2 regions of the Clostridium sp. CM027 genome follow, and region 2 is predicted to be linked to the other one. Evidence: a T-box and tRNA genes for the amino acid it is inferred to sense, from the RefSeq annotation. Region 2 holds a T-box; the other holds one or more tRNA genes.
The links. A T-box is a leader RNA that pairs with one kind of tRNA and senses whether it is charged. The one in region 2 lies ahead of tyrS (tyrosine--tRNA ligase), so its partner is inferred to be a tRNA-Tyr.
Positions count from the first base shown of each region.

Region 1 (11,899 bases), 1.0 Mb from region 2:
AAAGACTATATTGAAGATCGAGTACTAGAAGTTGCTAAGTACATTATCGAGTCAAAATCTACAATAAGAAGAACTGCCAAAGTGTTTGGCGTTAGCAAGAGTACTATACACAAGGATATGACGGAAAGATTACCCACAATAAATCCTCAAATTGCCAGCGATGCAAAAACAATTTTGGATATAAATAAAGCTGAGCGGCATATAAGAGGCGGAAGAGCAACTAAATTGAAATATAAAGAAGCACAAGGATAAAAACATTCGAAGCTAAAAACTATAAAAAAATTTTAAAATTAAAAGAGGGTTTTCTTATAGCTTTATAGAATAGAGTTTAGTGTAATTTAAATATTGAATATACTAAAGAGCAGGAGTGGTTTTGAAATGTTTTTTTTTAGAATGGGTACAGATATGGGAATAGATTTGGGTACATCTACAGTGCTTGTATATATTAAAGGAAAAGGTGTTATATTAAAAGAACCTTCTGTTGTTGCCATAGATAGAAATAATAATAAGGTATTGGCAGTAGGAGAAGAAGCTAGGCAAATGATAGGAAGGACACCAGGCAATATTGTGGCAATACGCCCTATGAGGGACGGTGTTATTTCGGATTATGACATAACTGAAAAAATGTTAAATCATTTTATCAAGAAGGCTTGTGGGAAAAGAAGGCTATCTTCTCCAAAAGTTGTAATATGTGTACCTTGCGAAGCAACGGAAGTAGAAAGAAGAGCGGTAGAAGATGCAGGTAGAAATGCCGGAGCTAAGAAAGTTCAACTTATAGAAGAACCACTAGCAGCGGCAATCGGAGCGGGACTCGATATTACTAGAGCAAGTGGTAATATGGTTATTGACATTGGTGGAGGCACGACTGATATTGCAGTTATTTCTTTAGGAGGCATGGTTGTACGTGAATCAGTTAAAGTAGCTGGTGATAAGTTTGATGAAGAGATTATAAAATATATCAGAAAAAAACATAAATTAATGATTGGTGAGAGGACTGCAGAGGATTTAAAAATCAACATAGGTTGTGCTTATAAACAAGAAGAAAAGACAAGCATGGAGATAAGAGGGAGAGATTTAATTACAGGTCTTCCTAAGAATTTAGAAGTATCATCAGAAGAAATGAGAGAAGCTTTAAAAGAGGCGGTATATTTAATAGCAGGATGTGCACATTCCGTATTAGAAAAAACACCACCTGAGCTTTCAGCAGATATAGCTGATAAAGGTATAGTTATGACTGGTGGAGGTGCATTGTTAAAAGGCTTAGGTAAGCTCATACAAGAGGTTACTAAAGTTCCGGTATATCTAGCGGAGGATCCGATTTCATGCGTAGCACTCGGAACAGGTAAAGTATTGGATTATATGGATAAGTTAGATAATTCATTCAATGGAAGAGAATTATGCTTAACAGAATAAAAAGTATAAGCAAGCTATAAAAATAAGCAATACAATTATTAGTTTAATTGCATTGCTTATTTTTATATTATATAAGATTTGTAAGTTTAAATTGTGGATAATTATTTAAAACTAATTAAAGCATGTTAAACAGGGCTCAAATTATTTTCTTCATTGGTAAGGGAGTGCAAATAGTATGAATGCAAGAGGGATCTGCTTAAAACATTAGCAATATCCATTACCAAGCTCAATCTTATGTTTCTATTTGTAAATAATTCACTATCATCACTTGAATCTACTATACCTATTAATGAAAGAGTGCCTACCTTAGGAAGGGTTTTCCCTACACCTTTGCCAGGATGAATTGGATAATTTCTAGCTTGGAGTTCTCCAATATTTGAAATGTCTCCTAAACAAGCATCTACACCTATTATAGTACAATTTGGGTGCAATGCATTTATTTTAGATAATTTACTATCTATGTTTAAGGCATGAATTGGATTATCTATAGTGCCATATACAGGTAATGGAAAGGAACTATTTTTTAAAAGTGTACCAACTAAAGGACCTAGACAATCGCCTATACATCTATCGGTACCTATGCAAACAACTAAAGTATTTTTGTCAATATAGTCTTTTAGAAAATTAGAAAGTGTATAGTATGCTAAAGGATCTTTATAATGGGTTTTAGCTTTACTCAAGAAATATACCTCCTTGTATTGCGCTGGGGAAAAATTATTAGTTTCCTATGAATAATTTATATGAATAAATCCCGTGTATTATTATAATAAAGAATAAAAAAATGATTAATTAAAAAATGATATATAAGTATATTAACTATATGAAGGAAAACCAAATAAAAAATATAATAAATTATTTGTGCAAATAGTAAGTTGTATCAATGCTTAATATTAAGCAAATATGCGAATAGTATAGTTATGGAGAGAAGAAGTCGTTTATTAAAGGATAATAGACTTGAAATTAATTAATTAAAGTTGTATAATAATTCTTGTCGACACGGTAAAACGGTAAAACGGCAAAATGATAAAACATAATATGCTGGCATGGCTCAACGGTAGAGCAGCTGACTTGTAATCAGCAGGTTGTAGGTTCAATTCCTATTGCCAGCTCCATAAGTGGAGGAGTTCCCGAGTGGCCAAAGGGGGCAGACTGTAAATCTGTTACGTAATGTTTCGATGGTTCGAATCCGTCCTCCTCCACCATTTATAATGGTTTACAATAAATTATGGTTTACAATAAATTATGGGAGCATAGCTCAGCTGGGAGAGCATCTGCCTTACAAGCAGAGGGTCACAGGTTCGAACCCTGTTGTTCCCACCATAATAATCTTTTTAAAATAGAATAAAATGCATGCTGGCATGGCTCAACGGTAGAGCAGCTGACTTGTAATCAGCAGGTTGTAGGTTCAATTCCTATTGCCAGCTCCACATATGGAGGAGTTCCCGAGTGGCCAAAGGGGGCAGACTGTAAATCTGTTACGTAATGTTTCGATGGTTCGAATCCGTCCTCCTCCACCAAAAGACATCTATAGATGTCTTTTTTTATTTTTTACAGGGTTTAGATTCTGTTGACACCATAGAATGCATATGGTATTATAATTAAAAGTTAATAATTGATAACTCTTATCAAGAGAGGTGGAGGGAAAAAGGCCCTATGAAACCCGGCAACCGGTGCAATGCACCATGGTGCCAATTCCTGCAGTTATAATCTGCAAGATAAGGGAGATGATTAAATCACCTCTTCTTATATTTGGAAGAGGTTTTATTTTTTTATAGGGAAATTTTAGAGAATAGAAGGGAGAATTATAATGAAAAGATTATTTACATCAGAATCCGTTACAGAAGGACATCCAGACAAAATTTGTGACCAAATTTCAGATGCTGTACTTGATGCTATTTTAGAGCAAGATCCTTATGCTAGGGTTGCTTGTGAAACAGCGGTTACTACAGGAATGGTTTTAGTAATGGGAGAGATAACAACTAGTTGTTATGTAGATGTTCCTAAGGTTGTTAGGAATACCATTGAAGGCATAGGATATACTAGAGCAAAATACGGGTTTGATGCTAGCACATGCGCTGTACTTACGTCTATTAATGAACAATCAACAGATATAGCTATGGGAGTAGATGAGGCATTAGAATCTAAAGCAGGCGAGATTGATAAGGTTGACGCAATAGGTGCTGGTGATCAAGGCATGATGTTTGGATTTGCAACTAATGAGACACCAGAATACATGCCACTACCAATTGCTATGGCTCACAGATTAGCAAGAAAGTTAAGCGAAGTAAGAAAAAATGGCACATTAGATTACTTAAGACCGGACGGAAAGACTCAAGTTACTGTAGAGTATGAAGATAATAAGCCAGTAAGAATAGATACTATTGTTATTTCAACTCAACATGCAGAAGAAGCAACTCATGATCAAATTGAAAATGATTTAAAAGAGCATGTAATAAAACCTGTAGTTCCAAGTGGATTATTAGATGAAAATACTAAATATTATATAAATCCTACAGGCAGATTTGTAATTGGAGGACCGCAAGGAGACTCTGGTTTAACAGGAAGAAAAATAATAGTAGATACTTATGGTGGATATGGAAGACATGGAGGTGGAGCATTCTCAGGAAAGGATGCAACAAAAGTTGATAGATCCGCTGCATATGCTGCAAGATGGGTTGCTAAAAATTTAGTTGCTGCAGGAGTTTCAGATAAATTGGAAATTCAGTTAGCTTATGCTATAGGTGTAGCTAAACCGGTATCTATAGAGGTCGAAACTTTCGGAACAGGAAAAATTGACGATGATAAAATAGTTCAAATAGTTGAAAAAGTATTTGATTTAAGGCCAGCTGTAATTATAAGAGAATTAGAACTAAGAAGACCTGTTTATAAACAAGTAGCTGCCTATGGACATTTTGGAAGAATTGATTTAGATCTTTCATGGGAAAAACTAAACAAGGTTGATGAAATAAAAAAGTACGTATAATATAAAAAAAGGGATAACAATTATTAATTGTTATCCCTTTTTAGTGCATGTGATTATTAAGTAGTATTTTGATAAAACCTAAGATAGGGGTATACTGAACATAAGAGATGTAAAATACATATGATATAATAACATTAATAATAATATTATTGCTAATAATATTATTATTAATGTTATTATATGAATTTATAAATAGGAGAGATTTTATGCCGGAAATACAAGGGATAATCGAAGATGTAGTATTTCATAATGAAGAAAATGGATATATAATTGCTCATTTGAATGATAATAAAAAGCAGATAACTGTGGTAGGCATTGTGCCATATATAAGTGAAGGGCAGAACCTGAAATTAACGGGGGAGTGGGTTACTCATCCTCAATTTGGCAAGCAATTTAGAATAATACAATGTGAGGAAATAATACCTAGTTCACTTGAAGGTATAGAAAAATATTTAGCTTCAGGAGTTATTCAAGGAATTGGACCAATAACTGCTAAAAAAATTGTACAGCACTTTGGTGAAAACACCATGAATATATTAGATAATGAAATTGAAAGATTAAAAGAGATTGATGGTGTAGGACAAAAAAAGATTCAATTAATTTTTGAATCATATTCTAAGCAACGAGAAGTTAAAAATATAATGATATTTCTTCAAACATATGGAGTAACACCTAACCAATGTGTGAAAATTTATAAAAAATATGGAGGAGACTCTATAAAGGTAGTACAGGATAATCCTTATGTGTTAACTGAAACCATTTCTGGAGTAGGATTTAAAATTGCAGATAAGATAGCACAAAGTTTAGGCATTGACAAAGAGTCGCCTTTCAGAATACAAAGTGGAATTAATTATGTGGTAAATGAATTTTGCGCTATGGGAAATACTTATATGCCGTTAAACAAATTATACCAAGAATCTAAAAATATTCTTGGGGTTACGGCTGAAGAAATTGAAAAAAATGTTTATGATAATGTATTGCAGGGAAAATTGAAAGTCGAAAATATTGATGAAGAAGACTGTGTTTTCACTATGCCGTTCTATTACTGTGAATTAGCTATTACTAAAAAAATTATAACCTTATCTATAGAAAAGTATGACGAATTAGAAATAGACATAGAAGAAAAGATTAATGACTTCGAAGAAGAAAAAAACATAAAATTTGCAACGTCTCAAAAGACTGCTATTTGTGGTGCTGCAGAAAATAGTATTGAAATAATAACGGGAGGTCCAGGTACTGGCAAAACTACTATAATTAATTGCATTATAGAGGTATTTGAAGAAGCAGGAATGAAAGTTTATATGGCTGCGCCCACCGGAAGGGCTGCCAAAAGAATGACAGAGGCTACTGGTCGCGAAGCCAAAACCATACATAGGTTATTAGAACTTGGAGTAGGCAGAGATGATGGGTCGCAGTTCTCTAGAAGTGAGGAATCGCCTTTAGATTGTGATGTGCTAATTATTGATGAAGCATCTATGATAGACATAATGCTTATGAATAGTTTATTAAAAGCTATCAGCGTAGGAACTCGACTTATAATTGTTGGTGATGTTGACCAATTGCCATCTGTCGGACCGGGTAATGTACTAAGAGATATTATTGACAGTAAATGTGTTAAAGTAGTTAAGCTTAAGGAGATTTTTAGGCAAGCACAAGAAAGTATGATTATTGTGAATGCTCATAAAATTAACAATGGCGAGATGCCTATTTTGAATAAAAAGGATAAAGATTTTTATTTTATTGAGAATAATGAGCCGGAGAAAATCTTGGACAGTATAATTGCTTTAATTAATACCAGATTGCCAAAATTTAACAAAGAGTGGGATAAGATGAAGAACATTCAAATACTCTCTCCTATGAGAAAAGGGATATTGGGTATAGAAAATCTAAATGGAAAGCTTCAGCAAATATTGAACCCTAAATCTAAGTATAAAAAGGAAAAGGAATATAGGAATACTATATTTAGGGTAGGCGACAAGGTTATGCAAATTAAAAATAATTACTCTATAAAATGGAAAAAAATTAATGCAAAAGCTGAAGATGGAGTGGGCATTTTTAATGGTGATGTAGGGTATGTTGAAGATATTGATGAAGATAATGAAAATGTTATTGTGATTTTTGATGATGACAAACGGGTAGAATATGAAGGTGTATATTTAGATGAACTAGCTTTAGCGTATGCTATTACAATACATAAAAGTCAAGGTAGTGAGTTTGAAGTTGTAATTATGCCTATGTTTATGGGGCCCCCACTTTTAATGAACAGAAATTTACTTTATACAGGGATAACTAGAGCAAAGAATATGGTTGTTTTAGTGGGAGCAATAAAAGCTGTTAATTTCATGAAAGATAACAACAGAAGTTTCGAGCGGTACTCCGCTTTGGGCTGGAGAATAAGGCAAATAGTAGATGCAAATGTGGGCCATGATGAAAATTAGATTGATTTGTTTGGAAGAAATATTAAATTGCAAAGGAGATTTTACATGCTTTTCTACGCAAAATTAAACCTTAGTAAAGAAAAAGATGAGATTAGCAAAGAAATTTTAAGATGTTCTTTAAACAGCAAAAAAAGAATTGATGTTGTATCTATGTTTTACAATTCCTCTGATATATTGTTAGAAACTATAATTGAATATGTTAATGAAAAGAAAAATATATTGTATATAACTAATGAAAACCAGAGGAGTATTGATATTATTTACTTCATAAATAAATTTAGTAATTTAGGTCAATATGTATATTCACCTGAAACGAATTATGGCAGTGTGAATGAGTATTTACATATATGCAATCATGAAAATGCGTTAAAACTCCAAGAAAAATTTGATTTGATTATTTATAATGATATTAGAAGTTTTCCTAAATACACTAAGCAACAAATAAAAAAAGTGTTATTAAGAATGTGTAAAGCAAATAGTGTAGCTATAGCCTATTCTGTAGAGAATGTTTTAAGCGAGGGCACGCCAATAATGTTTCCGTTAAAAAACAATAATATTCCGATTATAGAGCCTAGAATCATAACTACGAGGATAAATCTTAGTACGGATATACCTTTGGTTGTTTATCAATATTTGAATTGGTCAATTATATCTAATAGAAAGGTAATAATATTTACACCAGATGAGGAAAAAACTATAGCGGTCTTTGAGTATCTATGTAATTTCAAAGAAAAGTTAAGTGAAAATATTTTTTTGTTTATTAGTAAAAAAAGCGATGCTAATATTAAAGTAAAGTTCATGAATGAAGATGAGGGGATAATAGTCACTAATGACTTTGAAGAAAGTTATTTAGAATTTCATTCAATTGATGTTATAGTTTATTTTGCTGATAATGATAAATATAATCATAAGCAACTATTATATTTATCAAGTAAGGTTGGGAGATATGAAAGTATACAAAGGGGAGAGGCTATATTTTTAGCTAATGTTGAAACTGTGCAAATGGATAAAGCTAAAAATATAGCTAGAAAATTTAATGAGAAAGCGTGGGAGCGAGGATTATTAAATATATAAGAAAAATACTTTATTGTTTAGTTCAGCTCATATATTCAGGCGATGAACAGTGCGTGATTTGTAGTGGATATAGTGAGGAAAGTGAAGCTTTGTGTACTAAATGCAGAGAAAAATTGAAGCGCTGTGTGCAAAGCTTTTGTATAGGTCGCAATGAAGAAAAATATCTTGTTTGGTCAGTGTTTTATTATTCTAATATAGTAAAAGAATTAATTATTAGGCTTAAATATAAAAGCGATTTTATATGCGGTGAAATCTTAGCGGAATACATGTTACAACTTGTAAAAAGCAATGAATTACAGTTTGACTTAATATCTTATGTACCTATGACTAAAAAAGCTTTAAAAAATAGGGGGTATAACCAAAGCGAGTTTTTGGCAAGCTATTTATCGCGATTTTTAAATATTCCAGTGATTTGCAACTTGATTAAAACTGAGGATACTAAAGATCAAATAGGTCTCAATGGCGAAGAAAGATGGAACAATATGGAGAAATGTTTTGAGATCCAAAAAAATGAAGCTATAAAAAATAAAAATATTTTGCTCATTGATGATGTTATAACCACTGGGGCTACAGCGTTTCATTGTGCTCACAAACTGAAAGAAAGTGGGATAAATAATATTTATATATTGACAATAGCCAAAAGTAATGTATAATACGTATTGTAGTAAGTTAGGTTTGTGGTTGAAAGTCGATGCCAGTCGCAGGCGAAACGATCCACGTAAGTTAAACAAAGTTTAGCGAGCATGGTGCGGCTTAGAGGTTAGTCCTGCCGTTTAGTAGACGAGAGTGTTAGTAGTGAGAGGGTAATTCTGGGTAGCAAAAGCTCCAGCAGGCGAGTGTGGGGTCAAAGACCAGGTCAACTAACTTAATATATAAAAACTCCTAATATTATATTAGGAGTTTTTATTTTATTGGTACCTAAAAATATCGAATATAATTTAAATTGTATTAATATTATGTGAATTCTGATTTTAATGGTTGCTATTTAGCATTAAAAGTAATAGAATTGAAATATAAAACATATATCATGCTTAGCAATTAAGCAGTATGTAGATATTAGAGAGGGGCTGTAAGTATGAAAGTCAAAGTAATAGGAAGAAATATAGAGATAACAGAAGCCTTGAAAAATATTATAGACAAGAAAATAGCAAGATTGGATAAGTATTTTAGTCCAGATGTGGAAGCACAGACAACATTAGGCGTTTGTAAGAATAGACATACAATAGAAGTTACAATCCCTTTTAATGGAGTTATTTTAAGATCAGAAGAGCAAAATGAAGATATGTATACATCATTAGATATTGTAGTTGATAAATTAGAAAGACAAATTAGAAAAAATAAAACAAAATTAGAAAAAAGGAATAGAGGAACATCTCTTAAATTTCAAGGCATACCAAAATATGATAAGAACGAAGATGATGGTATAGATCCTAAGATAGTAAAGATGAAGAAATTTGCATTTAAACCTATGTCAGCAGAGGAAGCAGTACTTCAAATGGAACTCGTTGGTCATAGTTTCTTCGTATATATGAGTGATGGTAGTTCAGAGGTAAATGTAGTATATAAAAGAAAAGATGGAAATTATGGTTTGATAGAACCAGAATTTTAAAATATATTAAATTTAAAGGATTAAAGTAAATTTACTTACTTTAATCTTTTTTTAACTTAAAAAAAGTATAGTGAAAAATTATTAATGATAATTTACAAAATTTATAAATTCGTATAAGTTGAACAGTAACAAATTAAGTGGTATAATTTTAAGTATATATTTAGGGACTATTAAAATGAATAGTGAGGATGAAAAGTATGAAATTTTTTGAAAAGTTATTTGGTAGTTATAGTGATAGAGAGATAAAAAGAATAATTTCAACAGTAGATAAAATAGAAGAATTAGATCCGTTGATGACTAGTTTAAGCGATGAAGAACTTAAATCAAAAACAGAAGAATTTAAAACTAGATTAAATAAAGGAGAGACTTTAGAGGATATATTACCTGAAGCCTTTGCGGTGGTTAGAGAAGCTTCATGGAGAGTTCTTAACATGAAGCATTTTAGAGTACAACTAATTGGTGGAATAGTACTGCACCAAGGAAGAATAACAGAAATGAAAACGGGTGAAGGAAAGACCTTAGTGGCTACACTTCCCTCATATTTGAATGCGTTAACAGGAAATGGTGTTCACATAATTACAGTTAATGACTACCTTGCCAAAAGAGATAGCGATGACATGGGACGAATACACGAATTCTTAGGTATTTCTGTAGGCGTAATTATTCATGATTTAGATCAAACACAAAGGCAAGCGGCCTATAATTCAGATATAACATATGGGACAAATAACGAATTTGGGTTTGACTATTTAAGAGATAATATGGTTGTTTATAAAGAAGAAAGAGTTCAAAGAAAATTAAACTTTGTAATCGTGGATGAGGTTGATTCTATATTAATAGATGAAGCTAGAACACCGCTTATAATATCTGGAGAAGGAGAAAAATCTACGGATTTTTATAAAGTAGCAGATTATTTTGTTAAGGGTCTAGTGAAGGAAGAAGATTATACTATAGATGAAAAAGCTAGTGCTGTTATATTATCTAATGCTGGTATAGATAAAGCGGAAAAATATTTTCATTTAGAGAATTATGCTGATGCAGAAAATATGGGTATACAGCACCATACAGTTCAAGCTTTAAAAGCAAACTTCATCATGAGAAAAGATAAAGATTATATGGCAAAGGATGGTCAAGTTATCATAGTGGATGAGTTTACTGGAAGACTCATGGAAGGCAGAAGATATAGCGATGGGCTTCACCAAGCTATTGAAGCAAAAGAGAGCGTCAAAATTGAAAAAGAGTCAAAAACTCTTGCAACTATTACCTTCCAGAACTATTTTAGAATGTATAATAAGTTATCGGGCATGACTGGAACTGCGCTTACAGAAGAAAATGAATTTAGAGAAATATACGGATTGGATGTAATAGTAATACCTACAAATATGCCATTAACAAGAATTGATAACGCAGATTTAGTGTTTAAAACTGTTAATGGGAAATATAAAGCTATAGTAGATGAAATAGTTGAAACTTATAAGAACAAGCAGCCCGTTCTCGTAGGAACTGTTAGTATAGAAAAATCAGAATTATTATCTGATATGCTTAAAAAAAGAGGAATTCCTCATCAAGTACTTAATGCTAAATATCATGAAAGAGAAGCGGATATAGTCTCTCATGCAGGAGCACGTGGCATGGTTACCATAGCAACTAATATGGCGGGCCGTGGTACAGATATTAAGCTTGAAGAAGGCGTTGTTGAAGTTGGTGGACTCAAGATAATTGGAACTGAAAGACATGAATCTAGGCGTATTGATAATCAGCTTAGGGGTCGTGCTGGTCGTCAGGGAGATACTGGAAGCTCAAGATTTTACATATCACTCGAAGATGATTTAATGAGAATATTTGGGTCTGAAAGACTTCAAGGGGTTGTAGGAAAATTAGGATTAACTGATGAGGACGCTATTGAAAGCAAGATGGTAAGTGGTGCTATAGAAAGTGCTCAAAAGAAAGTTGAAGGAAATAACTTTGATATAAGAAAAAATGTTGTTCAATATGATGATGTAATGAACCAACAGAGAGAAATAATTTATAGACAAAGAACAGAGGTTCTTCAAGGCGAAAATATAAAAGATCAAATTGAAGAAATGATACAAGATGTTGTTTTCTCTGCAGTTGATTCACATATTAGTGGAGTTGAGGAAAGTTTTGATGAGGAATTAGTAAAACTTATTAACTATCTTGAAGAAATATATCTTCCAAAGGGTATGGTTTCAATAGAAGAACTTTCTAAAACATCTAATGAGGAAATTAAAAATACTCTTTTAGAAATAGCTAAAAAAATCTATGAACAAAAAGAAGAAAATTTTGGTGACGAACAAATAAGAGAAGTCGAAAGGGTTATTCTTCTAAGGGTAGTAGATAGTAAATGGATGGATCATATCG
Region 1 is NZ_CP077725.1:2,342,826-2,354,724, reverse strand. Features, by position in the region: gene spoIIID (sporulation transcriptional regulator SpoIIID) at 1-252, shown strand, start outside; gene KTC92_RS11135 (rod shape-determining protein) at 379-1,413, shown strand; gene yyaC (spore protease YyaC) at 1,539-2,093, opposite strand; tRNA gene KTC92_RS11125 (tRNA-Thr) at 2,451-2,525, shown strand; tRNA gene KTC92_RS11120 (tRNA-Tyr) at 2,531-2,615, shown strand; tRNA gene KTC92_RS11115 (tRNA-Val) at 2,658-2,733, shown strand; tRNA gene KTC92_RS11110 (tRNA-Thr) at 2,766-2,840, shown strand; tRNA gene KTC92_RS11105 (tRNA-Tyr) at 2,846-2,930, shown strand; SAM riboswitch class I at 3,033-3,135, shown strand; gene metK (methionine adenosyltransferase) at 3,221-4,396, shown strand; gene KTC92_RS11095 (ATP-dependent RecD-like DNA helicase) at 4,603-6,834, shown strand; gene KTC92_RS11090 (hypothetical protein) at 6,880-7,908, shown strand; gene KTC92_RS11085 (ComF family protein) at 7,881-8,561, shown strand; gene hpf (ribosome hibernation-promoting factor, HPF/YfiA family) at 8,984-9,517, shown strand; gene secA (preprotein translocase subunit SecA) at 9,715-11,899, shown strand, end outside.
Region 1: it encodes a tRNA-Tyr, which carries the amino acid that the T-box ahead of tyrS (tyrosine--tRNA ligase) is inferred to sense. The anticodon was not compared.

Region 2 (11,899 bases):
AAGCTTGGGTATGGGTTACTCTGTATTTAATCAAATTTGGCCTAAATTTGATGAGTTTGCTCTTATAAAAGATGAAGTAGAGCTAGCTATTCAAATCAATGGTAAAATTAAATCCAGAATAACTGTATCTCAAGATTTAGATGAAGAAAGTATAAAGGAAATTTCTCTTAAAGATGAAACAGTAATCGCTACCCTAGAAGGTAAAACTGTTCGTAAGGTTATTATAATTAAAGGACGACTAGTTAATATAGTAGCTTCTTAGTAAGAACTACATATAGTTTTTACAGTTTAAATTCGAATTATTATAAAAGGAGAGTAGAAATTTTTAATTTCTACTCTCCTTTTCAATTTAAACTCTATACATATCTAATGTTTTTTGAGTTGCGCGAAGTAAGCTACTAATTTCATAAACTTCTCCTTCTTCTATTAGCTTATTTAATTGTTCTCTATACCTAGCTGCATCCGTTGACTTTCCAAGCGACGAAAGCACAAGTATATTATTCATTATATCCGACACCAAATTAGATTTTACCTCAAACAATTTTTGTGCATCTTTAATTTCATCTTTAATTTCTAGCATCTGTTCATCTAATTGAAAAGCAGCATCTGCAGCATTTTTAAGTTTTGCCCTTATATTCTCTGGTATATCATGCTTATATTTATAATTTAGAGAATGCTCTACTGTAGCCCAAAAATTCATTGCTAAGGTTCTAATTTGAAATTCTGCTAGTATTTCGGTTTGACCATCAGCTAAGTTTACAGGATACTTTATAATCATATGATAGCTTCTATATCCACTACCTTTTACATTTGCAACATAGTCTTTTTCATAAACCATCTGCATATCACGTCTTTCACGAATTAGATTCACCACTTTATCAATATCATCTACAAACTGACACATTATCCTTATACCTGCAATATCTTCCATTTCATATTCAATTCTATCCAGAGGGATACCGAATTTATTAGCTTTCTCAAGAATACTAGATATTTCTTTAACCCTCCCGGTAACAAACTCTATAGGTGAATACTCATTTTTTCGTCTATATTCTCTTCTTATACTTTTAAATTTTACTTTTAACTCTTCTACACCCTGTTCATAAGGAATTAAAAATCTTTTCCACTCTCTTATTGCCATATACTCAGTCCTTTACATAAAATTTCATATCCACATTGTATTAACTTTTGATACTATTCTAATATTTTTAAAGGATCGAAGTTTAGATAATCACAAGAAGTAACTATATATTCTACGCCTTCTATATTTCCTTCATATAGCCTATTTAAAGATGGTCCATGTAAATGACCATATATTACCTTGCATACATTATATTCTTTTACTATTCTTATAAGTTCAGTCTCCTCAAACTTATCATTAGTAGGTGGATAATGAAGCATTACAATAAATTTATTATAACCCTTTTTCACTGCCTCATCGAGTGAAATTCGAAGCCTTATTAACTCTCTATTATAAATTTTTTCATCATGAGTTGTAAATCTTGTATTTCCTGGGCAATTCCATCCCCGTGTTCCGCATATAGCAAAATCTTTGTAGTTAAAAAAGTTGTTTTGGATAAAATCCATATCCGCGTAGAGAGCATTAAGCTTCGTGATACCACTCCACCAATAGTCATGATTTCCTTTTATAAGTATTTTTTTACCTGGAAGCTCATGAATCCATTCTAAATCTTCCACACCCTCAGAAATATTCATGGACCATGAAATATCCCCTGCAATTAGTACAGTATCATCCGCTGAAACTTTGCTAAGCCAATTTTCTTTAATTTTTTCATTATGATTACTCCATTTATCTCCAAATATATCCATGGGTTTATCTGAATTTATAGATAAATGAAGATCAGATATTGCCCACAACGCCATAATATACCTCCTTATTAATCGTTTAGTTTTTTTCCATTAATTATCTATATCCGTTACATAAGCAATAACCTTAGCTATTGCTACACTCATTAGTGCTCAAAGTTTAACCTTAGTCATTTTTTTAATGTCTCTATGCTATTATACCTTTATATTGATTGTATTAAAACTTCTATCACTAAAAAATTCTCCCCAACTTGCCTTTAACCCTTCTCCAGCTTCAAAAGATATTTTACTAAAAGCTTTTTACCACTAAAAGAAAAAAGCAAAGTTAAAATATTAATTTCAACTTCGCCCTTTTTAAATAATTGCTATTCTATAGTTAAAGAATAGTATTTTTTCTTTCCTTTTTTAATAAGTACACAACCATCTTTAAAATTTTCTTCTAAAAGTGTTGCATTCTTATCTTCAATCCTTTTATCATTAATAGTTAATCCGCCCTGCTCAATTAATCTTCTAGCTTCTGCTTTTGATGGCACCACTTTAGTGTACACCAATATATCCATCAATCCCGCATTCTTCATGTCGCACGGTATAGATACTTTAGGTACGCTACTCATATTAGTTCCACCACCAAATAATGCTTCTGCTGCGGTCTGAGCTTTTACAGCTTCTTCTTCTCCATGAATAAGTTTTGTAACCTCGAAAGCTAAAACTTTTTTAGCTTCATTGATTTTTTCATCTTTTAAAGCACTTAAACGCCTAACTTCATCCATTGGTACAAAAGTAAGTAACGATAAGCATTTTTCTACATCTAAATCTCCAATATTTCTAAAATATTGGTAAAAATCATAAGGAGATGTTTTATCTGCATCAAGCCACAGAGCTCCATTTACAGTTTTACCCATTTTAATTCCTTCGCTATTTGTAAGTAATGTGCAAGTCATTCCATAAGAAGCCTTACTCTCTTTTTTTCTTATTAGTTCTATACCAGCAATTATGTTAGACCATTGGTCATCTCCACCTAATTCCATAGTACATCCATATTTTTTATTTAACATTAAAAAGTCATATCCTTGCATAAGCATATAGTTAAATTCAAAAAAAGATAAACCTTTTTCTAATCTCTGTTTAAAACATTCAGCAGCTAACATCTTATTTACTGAAAAATGTACTCCTATATCTCTTATAAAATCTACGTAATTTAAATTTAAAAGCCAGTTTGCATTGTTTTCAAGGATTGCTTTACCATCACTAAAATCTATAAGTTTTGACAGCTGTGATTTTATGCAAGATATATTATGATCAATTTCTTCTTTTGAAAGCATTTTCCTCATATCTGTTTTACCAGATGGATCACCAATCATTGTAGTTCCACCACCAACTAAGGCTATGGGTCTATGCCCTGCTCTTTGCATATGTGCCATAAACATCATAGTAATGAAATGTCCAATATGTAGGCTATCCGCTGTTGGGTCATATCCTATATAAAATGTTACCTTTTCCTGTCCTAATATTTTCTTCATTTCATCCTCGTGAGTAAGTTGTTTTATATACCCTCTCTCTAAAAGCGTATCATATACATTTTCCATAATTTATTCCTCCTTATTTTAACGACATTTCAAAATGAAAGTCTTCCTCTTCTATACTATGGCATCCCAAAGTATAACAAAGAGAAAAGTTCAGTTGAAACCTAAGTCTCCTTTTGAAGTCGATATACTTATCTTCTGCGAAGCTGCGAGCACCGCAGGTAATGATTTAATACTGTGTTATTTTTTGAAATAAAAAAAACGCCTCCTAAGAAAGGGACGAAAAAATTCCGTGGTACCACCCAAATTGATTTAACAATCCGCTCATTCCTTATAACGTAAGGTTAACCCGTCTCAGCTTACTTTTTAAAAGCTTATTTCAGCTTAAAGCTCCAGAATGTATTTCACTATATTCCTTAACTAGTTCACACCTACCACTAGCTCTCTTAATAATTCCTACAGTTACTTTTTTCTTTCATAGCCTTTTAGATATAATTATTCATGTTATTAATTATATATGTGTATTTATAATATATCAAATGATATATTTGCTCGTTATAACTGATTAAAACCCTATATATACTATTTACGTTTATTTTCAACTATTTTCTCCATATACAATAAAAGCAGGGCTGAAAACCCTGCCTTACATTCACGTAAATAATATTCTATCTCTTTATGTGATATAATTCTTTAAAAATTGTGGTGGATTTAAGCATTCGCAACCTATATTCACATAAAATTCCAAGTTATACTTATTAGCTAAAATATCCATTTTAGAAAACAATTGTGCCGTATGCTCAAGTTTATCATCAATAATATTAAATACACCATCAACAAAGATGGTATCAATATCATAATCTCTAGAAAGCATACCGCACAAAAATCCATAAAAATCATCATGACTTTTTAAATTGAACTCATTTATTGCTACAAGTCTCATTTTTGTACCTAATTGCAACGTAGCTTTAGTATCATCATCAATATATACTATGTTTCCTTTAACTTTATCAACGGACTGGTTGGCTAATTTAATTAGAGCTTTAGTTTTACCTGAACCCTTTTTACCACAAAATACATGAATCATGTTAAACGCCTCCTATTTTATCTAATATAACCAGATAATTATTAAATAGGTCTACTCGTACACAATATTTTTATACATATTATATATTATTCGTAATATGTTCACAATATTATAGTTTTAAATAAAGTTCTTAATCCCTGGGAAAATCACCTTAAAAGTATTATCATCTTTTGAATCTACAAATATTACCTTACCATATTTTGAAAAATCTTTTTTCATTCGTGCAAATCCTCTTCCTGATTTTATAAATCTTTTTCTATCATCTAATGCTATTAACTTATCATATATCCACATATTCCTTTTTAAATAATTATGGGTATTAATTTCAGTTGAAAATAATAGGTTACCTGGACTAAATACGCTTACACTGTTATAGCTTACCACTATTTCAATTTCCTTATAAAATATAGTATAATCTCTATAAAGTATTGCGTTTTTTACAGCCTCATACACTGCAGCAATAGGATAATTTACTGGAAATATATTTTTAAAAAATTCTTCTGTCCTATCTAGCATATCTAATAAATTCCCTTGCACAATTATAACCTCATCAAAGTTATCGTTTACCTTATTTACTATCTTTATCATATTATGCGGTAAATAGATACTGTTAATTGAAGAAAATACCAATAATCCCCCTAGTGTTACTACCCTCTTATTATAATCTCTTTCAATAAAAGTTATTCCTGCATTGTCCATAAATCCTAATCTACTGTTATCATTTACTAAAATGCCCTTATTTAAAAAGTATTTATTAATTATATTAAAATCTAAACTACTAATACCACTATTTACAATAGGTATAGTTTCGATATTGAGACTTAGATTTTCTTGTAAACAAGAAATTAATTCTTCTTTTCTCATAGTATCTGTTGTGGAACCTCTCCTAATGTAAAATGCACCATTCTCCCTTAATTGATAGGGCCTTTGACCACCATCATATATAGTTATAATCGCCAAATTTTTGCTTTGAAATGTTACGAAATCTAGCGATACTGGAATAGGCGGTTCACATCTTGAACTTATAATTTGTTGTAACTGTTCTTCTTTAAAGTCACATACCTTAATACCTATGATTTTTTTCGTTTTATCCTCTACTCCAATAACAAGGTATCCTCTTCCTCCACGGGAGTTGGCTATAGCACATATATCTTTAGCTAATTCTCTTTTCCCACTTTCTATTAATATATCAATTCTTTGCTTGAAATCTAATTTTGTACCCTCATCCCTCTTTAACAATATGCTAATTTTTTTGCTATCCATATATTTCACTCCAACCGCGCTATAATGATATATTATGCTTATAGTAGTGCAATGTTTCCAAGTATTATACCTTACAACAAAAGACGATGGAATACCACCGCCTTTTTATTAGAAGTTTTTAACAACCCCTGTGTTCATTATTTTCACTTCAACTTCAACTTTTAGCTCAGTTTTTTTAATAATATCATCATTTTTTATCTTTGGATATTTTGCATGAAATTGCTCCGTTATATCAAAAATATCCATATTTAATGCCTTATATTTTGCAAACATATTATTGCAGGCTTTCAAAATATTTTCTTCTGACTGCTCCTCAATTTTACTGATATTTTCTTTTGTAAGTGTAATTTCTTTTTGAGCTTCTGCTAAATCCACCTTAACTTTAATTTTCTTTTTCAAATGAACAATATTATTATCATAACTGATTTCTGTCTTAGTTTTACTTTTTAATATTTCTAAAGTAATAAATTTATTAGTATCACAGGGATTAGTTGTTTCTAAAGTACCACCTAAAATAGTGTTCATTAAAAAGTTAAAGCCTAACCCTTCATCTCTTTGTAATACGCCAACCATTTTATCGTCTTTAATTACAGCTCCGCCATTTACTTCTAAAGTCCCCTCTAAACTATCTTTTGGGATATCTATTATGGGTACTACATTTACTTTATCTCCAATTTTTCTTTGATTGTAAAACTCATTTAAACTTAGTTTTACAGCCCTTGAAGATGCTCCAATATTTTCTATAAGTTGCACTACAAATGATCCAATATATTTATCTTCAGGCATATTTAGCTTCATAAGTTCCTGTGGATCTCCTTGATATACTGTAATATACGGTCTTATAAGAAATTCTTGATCACGATCCATAAAATCTATGAAATTATCAACACCGAATTCTGCAGCCTTTTGAGTAAATATTATGGCACTATTCTGTGTATAGTTTAATTTATAACTAGAAGTAGCATTCATATTTCTGACAGCTTCAAACATTGTTTTTCCTGTTGCTTTAAATAAGATTCTTTGATCCGCTCCTTGAGGTGATGTTCCTCTTACTCCCTTAAAAGCTTCAGCATATAATATAGGATTACCGGTATTATCTGCATCTATTACTAATGCAGAAATAAATAAAACCTTATTAATATCCTTATAACTAAAACATGATGTCATAGTAAAACAATTCATTATTATACATATTATTACTAATGTTTTTTTATACTTATTCATTATAATCATCCCTATCAAAAATACTATTTGATATCTTGCTAAGATCTTTTCTATATAATATATCCTTAAATTTAAAGCTTTCTAGTGTACCTAAAGGGAATAAATATGGATATCCACAACTCTCTAGTCCCGCCATATGTGAGATAAAAATAAAAAATCCAATGTAAAATCCTGGTAACCCAAGCACTGACGAAAACACAATAATAATTATATTCCATATAGATAGAGCGCCATAAAGCTTTGGCACTAAAAAAGAAGAAATAGATGAAAGTGCCACAATTACTACAGTGCTTTGTGATGCTAAACCTGCTCCCACTGCAGCATCGCCTAAAATTAAAGCTCCAACAATGCTCATTGCCTGGCCTATGAGTTGTGGCAATCTTATTCCTGCCTCTCTAAGTAATTCAAAGAAAAAAGTCATTAGTAGTAGTTCTATAACCGTAGGCAGAGGTACTCCTGCTCTAGCGACTGAGAGTTTTACAGCAATCACCTCTGGAATAAGCGAAAAGTGAAAAGTAGTAATCGCCAAATATACCCCTGACAATAAGGTAGCTGAGAAAAAACTAAACACCCTTATAAGTCTTGATATATTAGTAAAATACCTATTAGAATAATAATCATCTGGTGTTTGAAAATTATCCACAAAAAAATACGGTGCAGTAATTACAAAGGGTGTTCCATCTACGATTATTGCCACTTTCCCTTCTAAAAGCTTTGACGCTGCCACATCTGGTTTTTCGGTAGTGCCTATTGTGTCAAAAGCTGTGTTCTTATTTTTTAATTCTTCCTCAATGTAATTTGTGTCTAAGATAAACTCTAATTTTATATTGGTCACCTTTTTCCTTATATAATCAACAAGTTTCTTCGGGGCCACACCTTCTATGTAGCATATTACGGCTACCGTATTAGATTTACTCCCTAAAATTATCGGTTCAAATTTCAAATCCGAATTTTTTATTTTACGCCTAATCATTGATACATTATCTACAAAAGCCTCCGTGAATCCTTCCCTTGGTCCTTTAATTACATTTTCTGTAGAAGGCTCTCCCACACTCCGCCTCACATATCCCTTGGCCTCACAATAAATTGATTTATTTGCAAAAGAAAATATAAGCACCAAGTCTCCAGATAAAATGTGATCTATAGCCTCCTTATTACTATTAATATCTCCAATGCTATTAGCTGGTAATACTTCTTTTTTTATATACTCTAAATCTACAGTTGTAATTTTATGTTGTATTAGAGGGTTAAATATATATTCACTAATAAATTTAGAATCACATAAATCATCAATAAATACGCCGAATATTATTCCCATATCAGTCTCTATCTCTCTATATTTGATATCGTAGCTATTTTTTAATTTTTCTTTAATATAATCTATATTTATTTTTTCCATTTTAATCACCCAACTTATTATTTGTAATATTTAAGTTTAATATTCTCAAATTGGGAAATAATACAACTATATTGCAAATTTTATTACAATGCAATTTAGAATCAAAACAAGGAGGAGACAAGAAAAAAAATGGATAAGCTAAATACAAAACATTTAATGTTCATAATTTGGGGAACCTGCATTGTAGCAATGAAAACTTACCCCAATGTATTCATTATAAATGGAGGTAGAGATTCCTGGATTTCCGTCACTATTGCTTCTATTATTTTATTATTTTATTTTATTTATTTGATTTTTGTTTGTAAAAAATGCAATTGCTATGATATGGACAAAATATACCATAAAGCCTTAGGTAAAACCATGGGAGACATCTTTTTAATTTTATTTATCATAACTTTAATTGTCAGCTTAATAGAGAGTTGCTCTGTAGAATCAAATGCCTTGCATCTAAATCTGCTTTCAGATACTCCTCCTTGGTTTTTTCTCTTGTTTATAATAATACCCGCCGTTTATATTACAAAGAAGGGTACTAGAGCGATAACTATAGTTACTATTTTAGTTATTTGTCTTACTATGATAGCCGGGATAAACCTAGCAATTCTTACAGCTAAATATAAAAAGTTTAGTCACCTACTTCCTATAATGGCGGATGGCGTCACTCCCTCTTTTATTTTATCTATAATAAAGGCCCTTGGATGTTACGGTAGTATAGCTGTTTGTATCCCATTTTTGTCTAGGGTAACTAATAAGTCAAAAATCACAAAACATTGCGTTATTGCAATATTAATAGTAATACAAATGGAGATTTTCGCAAACATAGGCGTTTTAAGTACCTTTGGCGTAGTTAGAGCCTTGGAGATTAACTATCCTAAACTCATACAAACTCAGTTAGTTGATTATTTCGGGTTTATAGAAGGAGGGGAGTTTTATGTAATGCTTCAAATGGTAGGCGGCTGGTTTATAAAATATGTATTAGAGCTAACCGCTATCATGATTTTATTAAAAAAGCTTTCCTTCTCTAATAAATATTGGATATACATTATTACTTTATTTGTATTCATAATCTCCTATTTCATTTCCGCTAAAGTAGTATTATTATATAAATTTTTAAATCTTTACGTCTATTTTTCTGTAATAGGCTTTATGTTAATACCAACAATAATTTTCACTGTATTTTACTTTAAAAGTAAAAAAAGCGCTAGAAACTAAAAAAAGTATATATTACTATTAATGCATTCACTTCGCTAAGTACTACTAATTTTATTTTTAATTAATCTGCTGCAAAACATAAACTCGCTATCGCAAGATATAAATTCGCTAGCGCTCAAGCATATGTTTTTCTTAACGCATTTTAATTAAAACTAAAATAGGAAGTTCTAAAGCTTGCTTCAATACATTATACGTAATATATACTTTTTTTTGCGCATAAAATATCTTATATTATCTACTAATTTTGCTTTTTAAAGCTGTTATTAAAGGTAATGCTAAAGCAATACCTCCTACTACTTGAAAAACATTAGTAGGTATGTCCTTTAAAGAAATAATTAAGGCTTGTTTAAGTGCAAATTCCTTAGAAATAAATGTTAGTATAATAGCTCCCCCTAAATAATACATCGCAATCATCCAAATCCCTGCTACAACAAAAGCAAAGATATTATTTGAAAATTTATTTCCATTATAATTTTTTCTATAGGCAATTGTTCCAGCAATATACCCCATTGTACCTTTAATAATGAGTGTAAATGGTGCCCACATGGTATATCCATTTAATAAATCAAATAAACACATACCAACAGCAGAGGATATTGCTGCTTTTTTTCTTCCAAATAATATAGCTGATAAAAAAATCATACTATCTCCTAAATGAAGTACACCCATAAAAGTAGGTATATGTATAACCGAAGCAGCTATAAACGTAATCGCCGCCATTAGACTAATTTGTACTATGTCAATAGTTTTAATTGGTGATATTCTATTTTCCATGTTTATCCCCCCTAAAATTAAATCTTTAATATATCCTTAAGCGTCTTTCTAACATCATTATATACAACATTTATCATCTTTTCAAATGTATGCATACACTTTTCCACAAATATATTGCATATACTTTGCTAAAATAATAAATACTATATATAAGCCACTTTAGTAGATAACTCTACTTTAGTAGATAACTCTACTTTAGTAGATAACGCTACTTTAGTAGATAACGCCACTCTTATGGGTTTTTAATCTTATATTAAATTGTAATTTTAATAAGTGGAGGTGGAAATATGACCTTTTTACGTTGGTTAGGTGGATTTGTAGTGTTATTTTGGTTAATGGGAGTTCTTTTCAGCATAGGTGGAAGTTTAATTAATATCCTGCTAGTAGTTGCTGCGATTGTATTTGTAATTGATGTTCTATCTAGCAGAAAAAGAAACATGTAAAAACCTTCTAAACGTGAAAAAATCTCTTGAAATTAATTCAAGAGATTTTTCTTTTATTTTTTATTTAGTCCTTATCTTTACCAATGTCTGATAAAATCAAGCCTTTATTATGCTCTGTCGCCCAGCTAATACCCCACTCATTTTGGAATACTAATAGGTTTCTGTCCTTAAGGTCTTTAACTATCCTAGCATCACTAGTCAAGTTGAGTTTTTCTTTATCTATATCTATATTACACTTTTCAATCCATCTTATATGTTTAAATGCTAACCTTTCTATCTTAATATCTACATTATATTCATTTTTAAGTCTGAACTCTAATACTTCAAACTGAAGTACTCCTACAACCCCAACTATGATTTGTTCAATCCCTATATGAAGTTCCTTAAATACTTGGATTGCGCCTTCTTGAGCTATTTGTGTAACGCCCTTTATAAATTGCTTTCTCTTCATGGTATCAACAGTTCTCACCCTTGCAAAATGTTCTGGCGCAAAAGTTGGTATTCCTTCGAACTCAAATTTATTTGAAGAAGAACATATGGTGTCTCCTATGCTAAATATACCTGGATCAAAAACTCCAATAATATCTCCTGCATAAGCCGTGTCCACTATTTCTCTCTCTTGTGCTAAAAATTGTTGAGGTTGTGCTAATTTTATTTTATTACCGCCTTGTACATGATAAACATCCATGCCCTTTTGGAACTCTCCAGAACAAATTCTCATAAACGCCATCCTATCCCGGTGAGCTTTATTCATATTAGCCTGAATTTTAAATACAAAGGCAGAAAAGCCCTTACTAAAAACATCAATTTTCCCTATACTTGAATTTCTTGGTAACGGCGCTGAAGTTAATTGTAAAAAGTTATCTAAAAAAGGCTCAACTCCAAAATTAGTTGAAGCACTTCCAAAGAACACCGGAGTAAGTTCTCCTTTAGCAACTTTGTCCAAATCAAATTCATCCCCTGCTACATCTAAAAGCTCCATATCTTCCATAAGCTTTTCATATAATGTTTCACCAATAAGTTCGATTGCCTTTTCATCGTTAATACTTATTTTTGTCTCTTTAGCTTCTATTTGGCCATGCTTTCCATCATCAAAAACAATGATTTCCTTTGTACGTCGATCATAAACCCCTTTGAAATCTACCCCACA
Region 2 is NZ_CP077725.1:3,381,106-3,393,004, reverse strand. Features, by position in the region: gene leuS (leucine--tRNA ligase) at 1-262, shown strand, start outside; gene KTC92_RS16095 (GTP pyrophosphokinase family protein) at 350-1,141, opposite strand; gene KTC92_RS16090 (metallophosphoesterase) at 1,195-1,884, opposite strand; gene tyrS (tyrosine--tRNA ligase) at 2,193-3,413, opposite strand; T-box leader at 3,623-3,838, opposite strand; gene KTC92_RS16080 (ATP-binding protein) at 4,027-4,437, opposite strand; gene KTC92_RS16075 (helix-turn-helix domain-containing protein) at 4,555-5,700, opposite strand; gene KTC92_RS16070 (Ger(x)C family spore germination protein) at 5,809-6,924, opposite strand; gene KTC92_RS16065 (spore germination protein) at 6,917-8,323, opposite strand; gene KTC92_RS16060 (endospore germination permease) at 8,453-9,532, shown strand; gene KTC92_RS16055 (ECF transporter S component) at 9,764-10,306, opposite strand; gene KTC92_RS16050 (DUF5670 family protein) at 10,594-10,749, shown strand; gene KTC92_RS16045 (peptide chain release factor 3) at 10,814-11,899, opposite strand, start outside.